Regions from separate parts of the Nonomuraea sp. NPDC052634 genome, predicted to be linked through region 3. Evidence: riboswitches for the same ligand, from Rfam matches in the RefSeq annotation. Region 3 holds a riboswitch; each other region holds the start of a gene.

Region 1 (4,144 bases), on a different contig from region 3:
GAGCGGCATGATCCGTACGGCCGCGGCGTCGGCCGGCGTCGTCGCGAACAGCACGGCCGCGATCACGGCCACCATCCCGGCCAGCACGGCACCGATCTTGCGCATGGTCCGCTCTCCCGTCGTCAACCTGCGCGCAGATCGTAAATTTCGCCTATGGGTGCGGAAAAGGGAATGATCGGCTCACCCGGGGCGACCTGGGGAGACGCATGTAACTTTCACGTTTGCGTGCGCGGGCCGGGCCCGCTCGGGGCGGGGGCCGCGCGGGGTAAGGCGTCAGACCGGTGCTCCGGGCTGCGACGCCGTGTCGGGGGCGCGGACCACCGCGAGCGGGCAGGGCGCATGGTGCAGCATGGCCTGGCTGATCGACCCGAGCAGCATGCCCGCGAGCTGCCCCCGCCCGCGCGAGCCCACCACCAGCAGCTCGGCGCCGGCCGCCGCCTCCTTCAGCACCTCGACAGGATGCCCGTGCACCACCTCGGCGGTCACCTCCACGCCGGGATGTTCGGCGCGCAACGGGACGAGCGCGCTCTGCAACGCCAGCAGGTGACCCTGTTCGCTGTCGTCGTCGGCGGGTTCGAAGCCGCCCGGCTGGGGCCAGGCCCACGCCTGCACGACCCGCAGCGGCGCCCCGCGCAGCTCGGCCTCGGCGAAGGCGAACTCCAGCGCCTTGCCCGCGCGGGCGGACAGGTCGGTGCCCACCACCACCTCGCCGGGCGTGGCGGCGCGGTCGCGGATGAGGACGACGTTCGTCTCGGCGTGCGCGACGACCCCGTACGCGACGGAGCCCACGAGCAGCCCGCGCACGCCGCCGAGGCCGCGGCTGCCGACGACCAGCAGCTCGGCTTCGGCGGACGCCTTGACCAGCGCCGCGCGGGGATCGCCGGGGAGCAGGACGGTCTCCACGCGGACCTGGGGCCGCTCGCGCAGCGCGCGGTCCTTGGCGGAGGTCAGCACGGACTGCGCGTTCTCGCGCATCCACCGCGCGACCTCGGCGTACCGGACGGAGGTGCCCTCCTCGCACACCCACGCGGGCACGACGTGGGCGACGGTCAGCGGCACCTGGCGCAGCGCGGCCTCGGCGGCGGCCCAGCCGGCCGCCTCAAGGCCGGGGCGGGAGCCGTCCACACCAACGATGATCACGCTCGGCTCCTCAGGGCTGGACGTAGCATTCCACCTCGGCGCGCCGGAACGACAGCCCCTTGGCTTCGGAGTCGCGGACGCAGGCCCGCTCGGCGGCGCTGAGCTTGAGCGTGCCGCAGACGGTCACGCCGGCGTAGGTGCGGCAGTCGAGGGTGGGGTCGGTACGGCCGACGCGGTAAAGCTCTCTGACGTTCGCGCGGCACTTGGCCTTGCCGGTATCGGAGTAGCGGCACTGGGCCATCAGGATGTCGTACTGCTCCTGGCTGACCTCGTGCTGTTGCATGCCGTCCCCGGCGGCGGCGGTGGCGCCGGATGCGGCCATCACGACGAGTAGTCCTGCGACAGCGGCGATTCTCATCATGTTTCCCCTGATGGGGTCCGTACCGCTGAGAAGTGCCCCCAAACCTTTTCGGGTGGGTTTGGGACCTTGGCGGGGGTGGGTACGATCAGCGCCGTCCGAACGCGGGAGCCCGGTGGAGACCGGGCTGAGAGGACGGCTGCGAGCCGCCGACCGCCAGAACCTGCTCCGGGTAATGCCGGCGAAGGGAGTTTGCGCGATGAGCGACGCGCGCTTTTCCAAGATCTACTGCGGTGAACTCCGGGTCCCGATGCGCCAGGTGCGCCTGTCGAACGACAAGACGGTCACCCTGTACGACACCTCGGGCCCGTACACCGACCCCTCCTACGAGCCCGATTTGCGCCGGGGCCTGCCGCGCCGCCGGGCGGAGTGGATCGAGGAGCGGCGGGCGGCCGGCCATCCGGTCACCCAGGTCGCCTGCGCCCGCCGGGGCCTGGTGACCAAGGAGATGGAGTTCGTGGCGGTACGCGAGGGCGTCTCGCCGGAGTTCGTCCGCGAGGAGGTGGCCGCGGGCCGGGCCATCATCCCCGCGAACGTCAACCACCCCGAGTCCGAACCCATGATCATCGGGCGTAACTTCCTCGTGAAGATCAACGCCAACATCGGCAACTCGGCGGTCACCTCCTCCATCGAGGAGGAGGTGGAGAAGATGACGTGGGCCACCCTCTGGGGCGCCGACACGATCATGGACCTGTCCACCGGCGCGGACATCCACGAGACCCGCGAGTGGATCCTGCGCAACTCCCCGGTCCCGGTCGGCACCGTGCCGATCTACCAGGCGCTGGAGAAGGTCAAGGGCCGCCCTGAGGAGCTGTCGTGGGAGGTCTTCCGCGACACCCTGATCGAGCAGTGCGAGCAGGGCGTGGACTACGTGACCGTGCACGCGGGCGTGCGGCTCGCGCACGTGCCGCTCACCGTGGGCCGCAAGACCGGCATCGTCTCGCGCGGGGGCTCGATCATGGCCGCCTGGTGCCTGGCGCACCACCGCGAGAGCTTCCTGTACGAGAACTTCGCCGAGATGTGCGAGATCCTGGCCCGCTACGACGTGTCGTTCTCGCTCGGCGACGGCCTGCGGCCCGGCTCGATCGCCGACGCCAACGACGAGGCCCAGTTCGCCGAGCTGCGCACGCTGGGCGAGCTGACCAAGATCGCGCGCGAGCACGACGTCCAGGTGATGATCGAGGGCCCGGGCCACGTGCCCATGCACAAGATCAAGGAGAACGTCGACCTCCAGCGCGAGCTGTGCGACGACGCGCCGTTCTACACGCTCGGCCCGCTCGTCACCGACATCGCGCCCGGCTACGACCACATCACCTCGGGCATCGGCGCCGCCATGATCGGCTGGTACGGCACGGCCATGCTCTGTTACGTCACCCCCAAGGAGCACCTCGGCCTGCCGGACAAGGACGACGTGAAGACCGGCGTCATCACGTACAAGATCGCCGCCCATGCCGCCGACCTGGCCAAGGGCCATCCGAAGGCGCAGGAGTGGGACGACGCGCTGTCGGACGCGCGCTTCGAGTTCCGCTGGGAGGACCAGTTCGACCTGTCGCTCGACCCCGACACGGCCCGCTCGTTCCACGACGAGACGCTGCCCGCCGCCCCCGCCAAGACCGCGCACTTCTGCTCGATGTGCGGGCCGAAGTTCTGCTCGATGCGGATCAGCCACGACATCAGGCAGGCCGGTTACGCGGCGAAGGCGGCCGAGTTCCGCCGCCTCGGAGGCACGATCTACGTGGAGTGACACATTGTCCAATTGTCCAGAGGCTGTCCAAAACCGCAGGTCTGGACAAAGTTCGCGGGATATCCGGCCCATTCGATGGCACGGTGAGGAGCGAGCCCGGCAGCGGGGTGCCGCCGGGCGTTCCTCACACCACCGGAAAAAGGGGGATTTCCTGTGTCCATCACTGCTCGTATGGCCGGCCTGCGCAAGCGCGCGGCGGTCGTCGCCGCCGCGTCCGCCGTCGCCGTGGGGCTCGGCGCCGGGCTCGGCGCCACGCCGGCCTCGGCGGGCGTCCACCGGGGGGTGGCCGGGTGCTTCGCCTGGTCATGGGGAGACGGGAACACGTCGGTGACCGTTTACTGGCACAACCGGTGCAAGACCAAGCACAAGATCACCATCAAGTACAGCCTGGGCTGGACGACCAAGACCTACTCGGCGAACGTCGCCGGGGACGGCAAGGGTCACAAGAAGTTCCAGACCGCCTCGATCGTGTCCATCAAGGACTCGGGCCGCGTCTAACCGGGGAGCGTCTCGCCGCCGATCGGGGCCAGCACCTCGCCCGTGTAGTACGAGGACAGCCGGTCGGAGGCGAAGAACACGTACGAGGGGGCGATCTCGTCCGGATGGGCGGGTCGCCCCATCGGCACCTGCTCGCCGAACTTCTCCACTTTCTCCTCCGGCATCGTGGCCGGGATGAGCGGCGTCCACACCGGTCCGGGAGCCACCGCGTTGACCCGGATGCCGCGCTCGACCAGGTTCTGGGCCATGGAGTAGGTGAACGCGTTGATCGCGCCCTTCGTGGCGGCGTAGTCGATGAGCGACTTGTTGCCGCGCAGGCCGTTGATCGACGAGGTGTTGATGATGGCCGCGCCCTCGCGCATGTGCGGGAGCGCGGCCTTCATCACGCGGTAGTAGCTGTGGAT
Region 2 (4,144 bases), 480 kb from region 3:
CTTGCCGGTGCGTAAGAGCTTGTCCACCAGGCTCGTCCGCAGGTCGGTGGTGATGCCCCTGATCGCCTCGGGAAGCTGGTACGTGCTGACCAGCCGCAGCTTGTCACCCTCGATGAGGACGAACCCGCCCGCGTCCGCCCCGGTCAGCTCGGTCAGGCTGGCCGAGATGCGGTCGAGCACGGCGGGCAGCTCAAGCTCGGAGTTGATGTCGCCCACGACGTCGGTGAGCCGGGCGACCAGGCGGGCCCTGCGCGCCATGCGGTGCTCGGCCACCTCGTCGGCCCTGGCGGGGTGGTAGGCGCACACGTAGCCGGCCACGGCGCTGCCCAGGCGCAGGGCGCTGATGTCCACCCGCAGGTCGAGCACCCGGCCGTCGGCGTGCAGGCGCTTGGTGCGCAGCGAGACGGGCTCTCCCGTGCGTACGCGCTCGAGCACCGCGTTGTGCTCGGCGGTCAGCTCCTCAGGCACGATCGGCGCGCGGCGTCCGAGCAGCTCGTCGGCGCTCCAGCCGAACATGCGCTCGGCGGCGGCGTTCCACACCAGGACGCTCTGGTCGCGGTCGAGCGCCACGATGGCGTTGGGCGAGCTGGCGAGCGCCGCACGAGCGATCTCATCGTCACTACCGGCCCATTCGTCCCCCACCACTCCATAGTGCATGTGGCGCGGTGGGTGCGTCGGGCGATCCGTCCGATACGCTGCGGTCACGGTGATTCCCGGCAGGTGGGAGGGTGAGGGGTATGTCGAGCAACGATCTCGATGCCCTGTTGCGAGTGACCTCCAGCACCTATCGGGGCGAGACCCCACCCGACATCGCGTTCGGCACCTACGACGGCGCGGTGGGCAGGCTGGTGCTGGCGGTGACCGCCAAGGGCATCGTGGCGTGCAGCTATGAGGCGGAGAACGACGTGTTCGAGCGGGTCACGCGGCATCTGGGCCAGTTCATCGGGCCCGACTCGCGCCGGCTCGACCCGGTGCGCAGGGAGCTCGACGCGTACTTCTCCGGGCGGCTGCGCGCGTTCGCCACGCCGGTGGACCTGACCCTGGCCACGCCGTTCGCGCGTACGGTGCTGCAGAAGACCATGGCGGTCCCCTACGGCACCACCACGACGATCGAGCGGATCGGGGAGAGCATCGGCAGGCCGCGCGCGCTGCGGGCGATCGGCAACGCGCTGGCCTCCAACCCCGTCTGCGTGATCGTGCCCTGCCACCGGGTGCTGCGCGAGGACGGCGAGCTCGGCGACTACCCGGGCGGCGCGGCGGCCAAGCAGCATCTGCTCAACGTCGAGCGGCGCGCGATCGCTGGATGAGCCCGATGAGCAGCGTGATCAGGGCGGCCACCAAGGCGCCGCCCAGCGCGCCGTTCATCCACGGCTCCCGTACGAAGCCGAGCGCGTCGCGCACACCGGCCCACCAGCCGTCCCACGCGGGGAAGGTCGGCGTCGAGGTGGTCAGCCAGTACGCGGCGAAGCCCAGCGCCCACGGCACCAGCATCGACCAGCGCGAGGGGGCGTCCTCGGCGGTGTTCCAGCCCTCGCCGCGGCGCAGCACGAAGTAGTCGACCGCGAGCACCGCGAACATCGGCACGAACACGGCGCCGATCACGCCGAGGAACACGCCGTAGGAGTTCACGTCCGCGAACAGCGCGATCACGATCGTGACCACGCCGATGGCGGTCGACAGGATGCGCCGGTCCACCCGCGGCATGAGGTTCTGCAGCGACATCGTGGTGGAGTAGACGTTGGCGAACGACTGGTCGGTCTCGCGCAGCACGAGGATGCCGAAGAACAGCGCGCCGAGCGGCACCGCGACGAACGGGTTGAACACCGTCGTCTGGTCGGCCAGCACGCCGTCCGCGCCCGCCAGCGCCACCGCGTAGACGCCCAGCCCCAAGCAGGCCACCTGGGCCAGCGTGTAGCCGCCGACCACGCCGGTGAACGCGGCCCGGCCCGAGCGCGAGTGCCGGGCGAAGTCGGCCGCCATCGGCACCCACGACACCGACAGCGCGATCACGTAGTCCACGGCGGCGGGGAAGGCCGTCCAGCTCCCGCCCTCGGGCGACGGGGCCTCGCGCAGGAAGAACACCGTGAACCAGATCATCGCCACGATCACGCCGACCGTGACGTAGCGGCGCAGCAGCCGGATCGAGCCGAGCGGCCAGATGGTCAGCGCCGCCGTCAGCACGCCCGCCACGATCACCCACACCTGGTACGGAACCGCCGGGAAGATCGCGCCCGCGCCCTTGGCGATCACCCAGAGCTCGAAGGCGCCCCAGCCGATCATCTGGATGATGTTCAGCACCGTGGGCACGTAGGAGATCCGGGCGCCGAACAGCCCGCGCAGCAGCACCATCGCGGGCTTGCCCGTCCGCGTGCCGGGGACGGCCGACAGGCCCACCATGGCGGTGCCGATGAGGCTGCCCACCACGGTGGCGATCAGCGCCGCCGCCAGCGTCAGCGGGGCGTTGCCCAGCGGATCGAGCAGCAGCAGGGCTCCGGAGAAGCCGAGCAGGCTGACCCCGAGATTGGCCCAGAGCGCGCCCTGATCGAGCACGCCCAGGGTCTTGGGGGCCTCTCCATCAAGGGTCAGCGGCACTTCTTCGACGCCGTGCGACATCGCACACTCCCTACGCCGGCATTACCCGGACAGGTTCAGGCGGTCGGCAGCGGATGGTTGTGCTGCCCTCTCAGCCCGGCGACCCCGAGCTCCCGCGACGATCTGTAGTTTGCGCCCCAATGATGCCTCAATGGCGACTAATTCGCCATAGTGGGCGACTTATGCCACAAAAGGCTCCTGTCCCGTCTCGCTGACCATCGGCCGCCGCGCCGCCTCCCACGACTGCATGCCGCCGCCGACGTTGACCGCCTCGCGCCCGAGCTGGTTGAGCCAGGCCGCGACCTGCAGGGAACGGCCGCCCACCCGGCACACGACGTAGATCGTGCGGTCGTCGGGGACCTCGTCCACGCGCCCCTGGATCTGCGTCATCGGGATGTGAACGGCCTGCGGCGCGTGGCCCGCCAGCCATTCCTCCTGCTCGCGGACGTCGAGCAGGTAAGCGTCTGCGGGTACGGCACTGGCCTCGATCTCAGGAACGGTCATGACTCCATCATGGCCTGCGCGAGGCGGTGCACCGGACGCCCGCCTACTTGAGCAGGCGGGACAGGCGGCGGTCGGCGAGCGGTTTGCCGCCGGTCTGGCAGGTCGGGCAGTACTGCAGCGAGGAGTCGGCGAACGACACCTCCCTGATCGTGTCGCCGCACACGTCGCAGGACTGCCCCGTACGGTTGTGCACCCGCAGCCCCGACTTCTTCTCCGCCTTGAGGTCCTTGGCCGCAAGGCCGCGAGCCCGCTCGACCGCGTCGCGCAGCGTCGTCACGATGGCCTCGTGCAGGTCGGCGATCTGCGCGTCGGTCAGCGTGGCGGCGATCTTGAACGGCGACATCTTCGCCGCGTGCAGCACCTCGTCGGAGTAGGCGTTGCCGATGCCGGCGATCACCTTCTGGTCGCGCAGCAGGCCCTTGATCTGGGTGCGCTTGCCGCCGATGATGCGCTTGAGCGCCTCGACGGTGAACGACTCGGCGAGCGGGTCGGGGCCGAGGGCGGCGATGCCCGGCACATCGTCCGGATTTTTCGTGACATAGACGGCTAGGCGCTTCTGCGTCCCCGCTTCCGTCAGCTCGAACCCCGGCGCCAGGCCCTCCTCGTCGGGCGCCAGCCGCACGCGTACGGCCAGCGGCCCCTTGCCGGGCCGCACCGGCTTCGCGCCCGACAGGTCGTCGCGCCAGCGCAGCCACCCCGCGCGCGCCAGGTGGATGACCAGGTGCAGCCCGTCGCAGTCGAGGTCGAGGAACTTGCCGTGCCTGGCCACGCCGGTCACGGTCAGCCCGTTGAGCGCGGTGACCGGCGGATCGAACGTCTTCAGCGCCTGGATGGCCACCACATCGACCCCCGCGATCGCGCGGCCCACCGCCCGCTCACGCAGAAAGTGAGTGAGGGACTCCACCTCGGGAAGTTCGGGCATGCCCCCAGCGTACGTCCCGCCCGGGGCTGTCCCCGGCACGCGCGGAAAACCGTCGGTGCACGTGGTGGGGACCTTGACGCCGTACGGCTGCCCCCGGCACGCGCGGAAAACCGAAGAGACCACACG
Region 3 (4,144 bases):
GCACGGGGCCGTGGCCGTGGCCGACGCCCAGCGAGTCGGCGGCGCGCAGCGCCTCCGTGAGGTAGTCCTTCGCCGCTCGCACCGCGCTCGGCCAGTCGTCGTGCCGGGGCCGCAGCGCGGCGATCGCCGAGGAGAGCGTGCAGCCCGTGCCGTGGGTGTTCTTGGTGTGCACGCGCGGGGCGGACAGCTCGATCGTGCCCTCGGGGGTGGCCAGCACGTCGACGCAGGTGTCGCCGTCGAGGTGGCCGCCCTTGAGCAGCACCTGGCGGGCGCCGAGCGCGCGCAGCCTGGCCGCCTGCTCGTGCATCTCGGCCAGGCCGCTCGCCTGCGGCTCCTCCAGCAGGTCGGCCGCCTCGGGCAGGTTGGGGGTGATGAGGTCGGCGCGCGGCAGCAGCGTGCGGCGCAGCTCGCTCACCGCGTCGGCGGGCAGCAGCCGGTCGCCGCTCTTGGCGACCATGACGGGGTCGAGCACGACGTACTTGGGGCGGTAGGTGTCGAGCGCCGCCGCCACCGCCTTGATCAGGTCGGCGTCGCCCAGCATGCCGATCTTCACGGCGTCGGCGGGCACGTCGGTGAGCAGCGTGTCGAGCTGCTGGGTCACGAACTCGGCGGGCACCTCGTGGATGCCGGTCACGCCCGTGGTCGTCTGCGCCACCAGCGCGGTGATGACCGTCATGCCGTACGCGCCGAGCGCGGAGAAGGCCTTGAGGTCGGCTTGGATGCCGGCGCCGCCGCTCGGATCGGTGCCCGCGATGGTCAGAACTTTGGGTACGGCGTCAGCGGCCATGACGTCCCTTCGCTAGTGCGAACTAGATCAGGTTCGACGGGTGTGATCTCAGCCCGGCATTTCGGGCACCCCGCGTCAAACGTTCACTCTAACAGGCCGGGTCGTTGACCACACGTTCGAGTATCGGCATCGTGGGACGGGTGGCCGCTGACGAGACGCGCGACGGCGTCTCCCTGACGAACCTCGACCAGCCGCTCTTCGACGGCGCGGGCGCAACCAAGCGCGACCTGGTCGACTACCTCGACGCCGTCTCCGGCCGCATCATCCCGGTGCTGCGCGGCCGCCCGCTCTCCGTCATGCGGGTACGCCCGGGGCAGCAGCCGTTCATGCAGAAGAACCTGCCCAAGTACGCCCCGGACTGGGTGCGCTCGGTGCGGGTGTGGGCGGACTCCTCGCAGCGGCAGGTCACGTACGCGCTGTGCGACGACCGCAGGACGCTGCTGTGGTTCGCCAACCAGCGGGCCGTCGAATACCACCCGGCTCTGTACGCCGGCGATCATCCCACGCACATGGTGCTCGACCTCGACCCGCCCGAGGACTCCTTCGCCCTGGCGGTGCGGGGCGCGCACCTGGCCAGGCAGGCGCTGGCCGACTCCGGGCTGGCCGGGGCTGTGAAGACGAGCGGGGCCAAGGGCGTGCACGTCTTCGTGCCCGTCGCGCCGGGCACCGCGATGGACGACCTGGCCGCCGCCACCCGCGCGCTGGCCGCCCGCGCCGAGCGGCTGGACCCGGCGCTCGCCACCACCGCGTTCATCAGGGAGGACCGCGCGGGCAAGGTGTTCATCGACTCCACGCGGGCGGGCGGCGCCACGGTGGCCGCCGCCTACAGCCCGCGCATCCGCCCCGGCGTGCCCGTCTCGTACCCGGTGGCGTGGGACGACCTCGACGGCGTACGTCCCGGCGACTTCACCGTCCACAGCGCGATCGAACGGCTGGGCGGGGCCGACCCATGGGCCGAGCACATGCCGCCGCCGCAGCCGCTGCCCGCCGACCTCGTCGAGGAGGGGCACACGATCCCGGTGGCGCGGGTCCAGGCGATGCACGAGGGCAAGCGGCGCGCTCGCGCCCGCCGCGGGGAGTGACGCGCGAGGGCAAGCGGTGCGCTCACGCCCTCCGCGGGGAGTAGCGCTCAGCCGGTGGGGAGTAGTGCTCAGCCGGTGGTGACGCCCTCCCTGAGCGCGGCCGCCGCGGCTTCGGGATGATGGGCGAAGAACCTGACCGAGGTGACCTCGGCGCGGCGGCCAAGCGGGCGTACCACGGTGACCGGCTCGGCCAGCTCGACCGTCACGTTCGTCTGCGAGGAGACCGCCACGGTCAACCGGCCCTCATCGACGGTGATCATGCCGCCCTGGTGGTATGTCCGCCCGGTCCGCACCGCCGTCACCAGCTCTCGGGGCACCCGCAGGTCAAGGTAGACGCCGTACCGGATACGCAGCTCGTCCGCGGTGACGACGTGCGGCCTGGTCGCGCAGGCGGCGACCACCATGAGGACGTACAGCAGGCCGTACAGGTCGGCGATCAGCACCCCGTAACGCAGCCAGCCGGGCACGTCGAGGGCGGCGAGCAGCAGGTCCACGACCACGGTCTCGACCGCCATGGCGAACGCCATCAGGCCCATCATGAACGACTGCTCCTTGCCGTACGCGAGCGTCGTCGCTCCGTCCGGCACCCCGTGCCGCCGCCGCACGATCCACGCCGCGATGGCGGCGAGGCCCTTGAGCTCGAATCCGACGATGCGCAGCGCGGCTCTGACCATGCGCGTTCCTTCCTCCCGGCGGCTTCACCGCTCATGGGACACGTTGACGTCGCGTCAAGGTCAAGACCCGATCGGTATGGGTTGAACGCGGCCCGCGACCCCGGCGTACCCCCTGTCGGACCTGCGGCACCGGGGCCGGACCACCGGCGGTGCCGCCCGCGCTGATCGGCCACTACGGGGACGGCGATGGACTTTCAGGCATGGAGCGGCGGCCTGGCTCTGCGGCCGCGCGATTACCTGGGGACGGGCGAGCCGCTGGCCGCCGTCGTCAGGACGACCGGCCCGCTCACCGGCGAACGGCTGCACCTGTTCGCCCTCGGCACCGCCGCCACGCTGGCCAGGCTGCACCTCGGCGGCATCGCGGGGCTGCGGCTCAGCCCGGCGAACGTGCTCATCTCGCCGCAAGGTCAGGCGCTCTTCGCGCCGGGACCTCGGGACTGTCTGTTCCCCGCGCATGACGTGGGCGACTGGGCGGACGTGGTGGTGTTCGCGGCGACGGGGATGATGCCGGACGCGGGCGCCGACCTCGACCGGCTGCTGCCCCAGCTGCGCGCGGTGATCGACGCGTGCCGCCGCCCCGACCTCGGCGCCCGTCCGACGGCGGTGGACCTGGTGCGCATCCTGCTCGGGCGCACCGGCCCTGGTCGCGGTGGGTCGGTGCACGAGCTGCTGATGGAGGCCGAGCGGCGGACGGCGCCGTACGAGCAGGACGGGCATGAGCCGCCATCGCCGCCCCCGCCACCGCTGTGGCGCAGGCACCCGTACGGGCCGGGCTGACGATCGGCGTGCTGGACGGCTCGCTGGCGGGGCGCGCTCTCGGAGCGGGCCCATGGCTGACCTGCCGTACGGGTTCGGCGTCCGCGTGCCCGAACTCCTGGCACGCGTTCGACGCCGGGCGCGCCGGGCGTACCGGCGACCCGGCCCGGCTGGTGGACGCCAGGATCGCGGCCGCACCCGGTCGGAACCCGAAGGAGAGTGAACTCGCCATGGCGGCAGGCACCCGTCACCTCAGCTTCCCGCAGGTGGAGAGCGGCGCGAACCGCCTCAACAAGGAGAAGGAGGACATCGAGACCCGGCTGACCCACCTCAAGGCCATGATCGACCAGCTCGTGAGCAGCGACTTCGTCACCGATCGCGCCTCAGGGGAATTCCAGCAGGATTACGACCGAACAATGGCGCCCGTCAGGTCATGCGGGGCTTGGAGGGCATGAGCGAGTTCTTTAAGACGGCCATCGCCACGCACCCCGAACTCGACGCTTCATTGAGCGGCGGAGCGAGCGTTGGAACCGCGCCGAATTTCGGTTTCGGGCAAGGGGAGGGCGGCGAAAGAAAAGCGTCATTGCCCGATCACCAATGGTCACCCCGAAAAAGTTCCAGGCCGCAAATTCTGCGGCCTGGGTGATCAGTTGGAGTTGCCGTGGCTGGGGTACATGACCTGCGGGGTCTCGGCCCTGGTCAGGCGGCGGACGGTGATCGTGCCGGCGGATTTCCGGTCCTGCTGAATCTGTGGGGCAGGGGCGTTGTTCATGGCACTCCTTACCGGGCGGATCGGGGAAACAGCGGGGGCGACGGTATGATTCCCTTCGCTTCCCCCTTGATAA

Evidence for each region. Region 3 has a riboswitch for thiamine pyrophosphate ahead of thiD (bifunctional hydroxymethylpyrimidine kinase/phosphomethylpyrimidine kinase). Riboswitches for the same ligand answer to the same signal wherever they lie in the genome.
Region 1: linked by a shared signal. The riboswitch ahead of thiC (phosphomethylpyrimidine synthase ThiC) and the one ahead of thiD (bifunctional hydroxymethylpyrimidine kinase/phosphomethylpyrimidine kinase) in region 3 are both predicted to bind thiamine pyrophosphate.
Region 2: linked by a shared signal. The riboswitch ahead of AB0K67_RS19430 (cytosine permease) and the one ahead of thiD (bifunctional hydroxymethylpyrimidine kinase/phosphomethylpyrimidine kinase) in region 3 are both predicted to bind thiamine pyrophosphate.

Annotation. Positions count from the first base shown of each region.
Region 1 covers NZ_JBFATY010000003.1:387,252-391,395, forward strand. Annotated here, with positions in the region: gene AB0K67_RS17710 (cellulose binding domain-containing protein) at 1-105, opposite strand, end outside; gene AB0K67_RS17715 (universal stress protein) at 274-1,140, opposite strand; gene AB0K67_RS17720 (hypothetical protein) at 1,151-1,462, opposite strand; TPP riboswitch at 1,593-1,705, shown strand; gene thiC (phosphomethylpyrimidine synthase ThiC) at 1,698-3,242, shown strand; gene AB0K67_RS17730 (hypothetical protein) at 3,396-3,740, shown strand; gene AB0K67_RS17735 (SDR family oxidoreductase) at 3,737-4,144, opposite strand, start outside.
Region 2 covers NZ_JBFATY010000004.1:57,104-61,247, reverse strand. Annotated here, with positions in the region: gene AB0K67_RS19440 (PAS domain S-box protein) at 1-657, opposite strand, end outside; gene AB0K67_RS19435 (methylated-DNA--[protein]-cysteine S-methyltransferase) at 738-1,307, shown strand; gene AB0K67_RS19430 (cytosine permease) at 1,276-2,613, opposite strand; TPP riboswitch at 2,603-2,719, opposite strand; gene AB0K67_RS19425 (rhodanese-like domain-containing protein) at 2,773-3,096, opposite strand; gene AB0K67_RS19420 (DNA-formamidopyrimidine glycosylase family protein) at 3,140-4,018, opposite strand.
Region 3 covers NZ_JBFATY010000004.1:541,802-545,945, forward strand. Annotated here, with positions in the region: gene thiD (bifunctional hydroxymethylpyrimidine kinase/phosphomethylpyrimidine kinase) at 1-787, opposite strand, end outside; TPP riboswitch at 775-870, opposite strand; gene AB0K67_RS21840 (ATP-dependent DNA ligase) at 928-1,869, shown strand; gene AB0K67_RS21845 (hypothetical protein) at 1,938-2,543, opposite strand; gene AB0K67_RS21850 (hypothetical protein) at 2,730-3,320, shown strand; gene AB0K67_RS21855 (hypothetical protein) at 3,290-3,754, shown strand; gene AB0K67_RS21860 (hypothetical protein) at 3,764-4,144, opposite strand, start outside.